Regions from separate parts of the Psychrobacillus sp. FSL K6-2836 genome, predicted to be linked through region 2. Evidence: predicted binding sites of a transcription regulator. Region 2 holds the regulator's gene; each other region holds the start of a gene.
The links. Region 2 encodes LexA, which represses DNA repair genes until DNA is damaged. Its sites were predicted from a motif close to CGAACATATGTTCG; they were not measured.
Positions count from the first base shown of each region.

Region 1: a site for LexA is predicted at 1,415-1,428, ahead of recA (recombinase RecA). Genes of this name have one in related genera too.
Region 3: a site for LexA is predicted at 735-748, ahead of uvrB (excinuclease ABC subunit UvrB). Genes of this name have one in related genera too.

Region 1 is NZ_JBBOOM010000001.1:575,515-577,796, forward strand. It holds gene recA (recombinase RecA) at 258-1,328, opposite strand; gene MKY37_RS02875 (competence/damage-inducible protein A) at 1,508-2,282, opposite strand, start outside.
Region 2 is NZ_JBBOOM010000001.1:380,019-382,300, reverse strand. It holds gene MKY37_RS01950 (peptidoglycan DD-metalloendopeptidase family protein) at 135-710, shown strand; gene lexA (transcriptional repressor LexA) at 894-1,514, opposite strand; gene yneA (cell division suppressor protein YneA) at 1,689-2,006, shown strand; gene MKY37_RS01935 (YneB family resolvase-like protein) at 2,003-2,282, shown strand, end outside.
Region 3 is NZ_JBBOOM010000001.1:3,378,297-3,380,578, forward strand. It holds gene MKY37_RS16255 (competence protein ComK) at 1-223, opposite strand, end outside; gene MKY37_RS16260 (IDEAL domain-containing protein) at 402-638, shown strand; gene uvrB (excinuclease ABC subunit UvrB) at 814-2,282, shown strand, end outside.

The DNA.
Region 1 (2,282 bases), 200 kb from region 2:
CCGTAGTCCACTATCAATTTAAGTGGCCGCCATTGAACAACGAATACAGGATATTATTATTACTACATTTACTTAAAAGAGTTCTATTGTCTTAGCGATGCGATGGGTGGTGCTAAATCTTCTAGTTGGGCACTACTATCTTCATTCATTGTAGTAAAAGGTGGCGACTCCGGTTAGACAGATGAACCATCATGTTAGTAGGAAAATACATACTTTCAAAAAAAAGTCTCTCAAATAATTGAGAGACTTTTTGGATTTTATTTTTCATCTAATAATAATTCAAATTCTTCGTCTTCTTCCTCTTCGATCTCATGACCGCCGATCGTTAAGGCACTTGCTGCCATTCCAAGTGATTCACGGATTTTCCCTGTAATTTCTGCTTTAATAGAAGGATTTTCTTTTAAGTATTGTTTTGCATTTTCTCTACCTTGACCTATGCGCTCTTCATTGTACGCATACCAAGAACCACTTTTTTGAATAATGTCAAACTCTGATCCTATGTCAACTACTTCTCCTTCTTGAGAAATCCCTTCACCATACATAATATCTACTTCTGCCGTTTTAAATGGTGGAGCTACTTTGTTCTTTACAACTTTAATCTTCGTTTTGTTCCCCATAATATCGGTGCCTTGTTTGATCGCTTCTGCACGTCTTACTTCTAAACGGACAGAACTATAGAATTTAAGCGCACGACCACCTGTTGTAGTTTCCGGATTTCCGAACATTACTCCAATTTTTTCACGAACTTGGTTGATGAAAATGGCGATTGTGTTTGACTTACTAATAACACCTGAAAGTTTACGTAATGCTTGAGACATTAGTCGAGCTTGAAGACCCATATGTGAATCTCCCATCTCTCCTTCAATTTCAGCTTTAGGTACTAAAGCTGCTACCGAGTCAATTACTAAAATTTCAATTGCTCCACTACGTACAAGTGCTTCCGCTATTTCAAGCGCTTGCTCCCCTGTATCTGGTTGAGATAAAAGTAATTCATCAATATTTACACCAAGTTTTTGCGCATAAACTGGATCTAATGCATGCTCAGCATCGATAAATGCTGCTTGACCACCAGTTTTTTGTATTTCTGCAATGGCGTGTAGAGCAACGGTTGTTTTACCTGAACTCTCTGGACCATATATTTCAATAATACGTCCTCTTGGATATCCGCCTATCCCTAGTGCAGCATCCAATGCTAAAGAACCACTAGAAGAAGTTGAAATTTCAAGATTTGTTTTTTCTCCTAATTTCATAACAGAACCTTTACCAAATTGTTTCTCTATTTGTTTTAACGCCATATCTAATGCTGCTTTGCGATCGTTATTAGCCAATTATATTTCCTCCTCAAAAGAAATGATGATGTTTTTTATTTCTATTCTTACTATACTCGGTCTTTGAGAAATTTACAAGAAAAAAGCGAACGTTCATTCGTTTATTTTTTGCGTCTTTTTTATTTTGAGAGTGAAAAACGACTCAAAATTAAATTTTGGGCCGTTTTTTTGAATCAAAATTAAATTCCTGCAATTTTTTGTTCTCGTAGTAAACGTATCAAATAATGGATCGTAAACTTCACTGCTCTAATTCTATTCGTGTTTCGTAAACCTGATAGATTAAGTTTATATGTTACAGACTTGGTATCACCTATTGCAATACCAATCCAAATTGTACCTGCAGGTTGGCCCCCATGACCATCTGGACCAGCTGCTCCAGTAATACCTACTCCTATATCGGTCTGAAATATTTCTTTTACTCGAAGCGCCATTTGCTCTGCACATTGACTAGAAACTACGCTATACTTCTCGATAATATCAGCATTAACACCTAATTGCTTAATCTTCACATCTTCTGTATAGGTAATCATCCCACCTACCAAAGCTTCTCCCATTCCCGGTACTGCAGCAAGCTCCGATTGAAATAGTCCTGCCGTCATGCTCTCTGCTGCTGAAATAGTGAGGTCATTTTCAATAAGAATTTCTCTCAGCTTTGATGGTAAAGAGTCATTATTATAGCCATAAACAAATTTGCCAACACGGTTGAGGATTTCAGCTTGTAATGTTTCAATTTTTTTCCAAGCTTCCTCTTCCGAATTACTTTTTGCCGTTAATCGTAGTGTAACCTCACCATCAGAGGCAAGTGGCGCAAGCGTTGGATTCGTTTGGTTGTCTAGCAGATCCTGAACTTCTGTTTCCAATTCCGCTTCTCCTATCCCATAGAACCGGATAACATGGGACATAATAACATTTTCATCCAAAAGGAGCTTAGGTAACAATGGCTTCGCTTCGAAT
Region 2 (2,282 bases):
TTTTCGCAGTTTGAACCTTCTGCTCTAATTTATTTGATAAGTATTATGTCAAAAGGCTAATTGTTCATAGTCATGCGAGCATTAACTAATACGAGGGATTAAATCTCTACTTAAAAGAGAAGGGAGGTAAAACTATGTTTATCAGACCAAGCGAAGGAAAAATTACATCGCGTTTTGGGGAAACTCGAAAGAATAATGCGATTAAAGTGCATAAAGGTGTAGATATAGGAAGTGATGGGAGTCCGGCTATAAAAGCAGCCGCAAGTGGTGTCGTGACGAGAGCAAAAGTTATAGGAGGGTATGGAAATACTATAACGATTGCCCACACATTGAATGGTAAAAAGTATGAAACCTTATATGCACATTTAAAATCTATTTCCGTTAAAGTTGGACAAAGTGTTAAACAAGGAGAACAAATTGGTATTAAAGGTACTACAGGCAATAGTACAGGAATACACTTACATTTTGAAATTCACAAACCATCGTATGAGGCTGGTCAGCCGAATGCAGTGAATCCATTATATTATATAAGTGAAATAAGTGTATCAGAAGTACAGAAGCTTTTAAATACAGTAGGTTATAAACTGGTGATTGATGGGATAGAGGGACCATTAACTATTGCAGCAATTAAAGATTTTCAAAAAAACAATAGCTTAATAGTTGATGGAATAGTAGGACCAAAAACTTTAGCAGCTTTAAAGAAGAAATAAAAACTTCTAAGAGATAAAATAAATATGTTAATAACTACAATTTTTAAAAAAATAAAACCCCTCAACCATAAAGGTAAAGGGGTTTTTCGATGATTTCAACGAAAATGTCCACTTTTCGTTGAAATATGATATCGGCTCTTCGTAATCTTACGTATAAATATCTATTTTGTCAAGTCTGCATATCTATTGAATATTGCGATAAACGCCAACGACTTTTCCGAGAATGCTAACAGAATTTACGATGATAGGTTCCATGGATGAATTCTCAGGTTGTAAACGGAAGTAAGACTTTTCCTTAAAGAATCGTTTAACGGTTGCTTCATCCTCTTCTGTCATTGCAACGACAATATCGCCATTATTTGCCGATTGCTGTTGTTTTACAACGACATAGTCGCCATTCAATATACCTGCCTCAATCATACTATTACCCATAATTTCCAACATAAATAAATTATCATCAGCAGTTCCGAAAGTTTCTGGAAGTGGGAAAAACTCTTCAATATTTTCAATTGCTGTAATTGGAATACCCGCAGTAACTTTACCTACAAGTGGTACATGTACCACATTTTGTTTTTCGGCAATACTTCCTAATCCATCAAGAATCTCAATGGCACGTGGTTTGGTTGGGTCTCTTCTTATTAGTCCTTTACTTTCCAGTCGGGCTAAATGTCCATGAACAGTTGAGCTGGATGCCAAGCCCACAGCTTCGCCTATTTCTCGAACAGACGGCGGATATCCTTTTTTTCGAACTTCTTCTTTTATAAAAGCTAGGATGTCTTCCTGTCTTTTAGATGCTTTTTTCATATGCTCACCTCTTTTAGAGTAATTAATCTCTATCCTTTTCTATCTTATAAATAGTATAACAGGCGACCAAAAATAATGCAAACATAGGTTCTAATTATTGTTGACAAAAACAAATGTTCGCATTATTATTAAGTTACGAATTACGAACGCACATTCTATTAGGGGGTATTTTTTATGACCTGGATAAAAGAAAACTATTTTCTATCATTATTTGTAGCGTGCAATATCGCTTTTATAATGTTTATAATAATTTCGAATTCTTTTTCGACAGATGAAAGTCTTCACATTAATATAGAACAAGGCGATTCTTTATGGGAGTTAGCACATGAGTATGGTGTGGATGAAGATAAAAATGTCTGGATCAATAAAGTAATGGCTATGAATAATTTACAAGATGGACAGATTAAAGCTGGGGAAGTGCTTAAAATTCCAGCAGCTGAAAAAAGTTACCATTTCAATCATGAAACGGAGATAGCGGGCGATACAAAATGAAATCAGTTATATATTGTCGAGTGAGTACTGAAAAAGAATCCCAAGAAACATCATTACAAAGACAGGAAGAAGAGCTGTTAGAATTTGCAACACTACATAATTATGAAGTAGAGAAAGTATTTATAGATCAGCATAGTGGGTATGATATAGAACGGGAAGGCTTATTAGATTTACTTGACTACATAAAAGAAAATGAAATTAAAGCTGTATTTGTTCAAGATGAAACGAGAATTGGGAGAGGGAATGGTAGAATGGCAGTTCTACATCTTCTTCAAA
Region 3 (2,282 bases), 3.0 Mb from region 2:
AATTTCCAATCGCATCCCTCGATAATCGAACAGTGTGCTGGAAAGAAGAGCCATAGAAAGAACAAGAGTGACGAACAATATCAAAAGGCTTTTTACCTATTATATTTGACTCACCTGAAAAGTTAGTCACTTTTGTAAATATCGTATTATTCACTACAATAGGTTGAAGTACAGCGGTTTCAAATGAAATAAAAAAAGATTGTTCTTCTACTTTATTCGACATAAAAATCCACTCCTTTGTATTATGCACCTCAATTATAGTTAATTTTGGAAAAAAATCAAGTATATATAATGAATCTTTAAAATATTCACATTTTACTATGTAGTTGTAATTTTCTTAAAATGATTGCAAGTATCTCTTTGCTTTTATATAATAGAAAAAAGACATCGGGGTGATGGAGATGGACAAACAATATTCATATGCAGATTTCTTGAAAGCAATGGGTCAAACGGGGAAAGAAAGTTCTGCCGAAAATTTGTTAAACGAAATATATCTTGATATGTTTTTGAACATTATCCACCGGGAACAAAGTAGTAAACGTCTCTTAGTATTGATAGACGAGGCACTAGATCAGAAAGATATGGCGGCATTTATGGAGTATACAAATGCACTTCATCAACTAAACTGTCCAAAATAACCAACCAATGATTAAAAAAATCACTTCTAAATGGAGTGATTTTTTTATGTGGATAATTCAAAGTCACTGGTATCAGTGGCTTTTTGTACTATATAAAAAACGTATGTTCGTTTTAGTAGGAATCAAAAAAAGAGTGTGTTAAACTGAAATTATTCAAAAAATGGGAGGCTTTTGTATGGAACAAATTTTTGATTTACAAGCTCCGTATGAGCCAGCGGGAGATCAAATAGAAGCAATAAAAGAACTAGTAGAAGGCGTTAATGAAGGAAAAAGATATCAAACCTTACTTGGTGCAACAGGTACAGGTAAAACATATACGATTTCAAACGTGATTCAGCAAACAAACAAACCGACGCTAGTAATGGCACATAACAAAACACTTGCTGGACAATTATATAGCGAGTTTAAAGAATTCTTCCCAAATAATGCTGTGGAGTATTTCGTTAGTTATTATGATTATTTTCAACCGGAAGCATACGTTCCACAAACCGATACATTTATAGAAAAGGATTCAAGTATCAACGAGGAAATAGACAAGTTACGACATTCTGCTACATCCTCTTTATTCGAAAGAAAAGACGTCATTATTATCGCTTCAGTATCCTGTATCTATGGGTTAGGGAATCCAGAAGAATACAAAGAGATGGTCGTATCACTAAGAACGGGAATGGAAATTGAACGGAATCAGCTATTAAGAAAACTCGTTGACATTCAATATGAACGAAACGATTTGAACTTCGTACGTGGAAAGTTCCGTGTTCGTGGTGATGTAGTAGAAATTTTTCCTGCTTCACGTGATGAAAAATGTCTGCGAGTAGAATTTTTCGGAGATGAAATTGATCGTATTCGTGAGGTTAATGCACTTACTGGAGAAATTTTAGGTGAACGTGATCATGTCGCTATATTTCCAGCTTCCCACTTCGTTACTCGTGAGGAAAAGTTGAAAATAGCCTTAGCAAATATTGAAAAAGAATTAGAAGAGCAGCTTGCCTATTTAAGAAGTGAGGATAAATTATTAGAAGCTCAACGTTTGGAGCAACGTACGAGATATGATTTAGAAATGATGGAAGAGATGGGCTTTTGTTCAGGGATCGAAAACTACTCTCGTCATTTAACATTAAGAGAAGCTGGAGCAGTCCCTTATACATTACTGGATTATTTTCCGGAGGACTTTTTACTCGTAGTGGATGAAAGTCACGTTTCATTACCTCAAGTAAGAGGGATGTATAATGGTGACCAAGCTAGAAAATCAGTGCTTGTAAATTATGGTTTCCGATTGCCCTCAGCACTAGATAATCGCCCTCTAACATTCAATGAGTATGAAAAACATATAAACCAAGCTATATTTGTTTCAGCAACACCTGGTCCTTATGAGCTAGAGCATACACCTGAAATGGTGGAGCAAATTATTCGTCCAACTGGTCTATTGGATCCAGTCATTACAGTGAAACCAATTGAAGGACAAATAGATGATTTGATCAATGAAATACATGAAAGATCTTTCAAAAATGAACGGGTTTTAATTACGACACTAACGAAAAAAATGTCGGAGGATTTAACGGATTACTTAAAAGAAATCGGTATAAAGGTACAGTATTTACATTCAGAAGTAAAAACCTTGGAACGTACTGAAATTATTCGTGA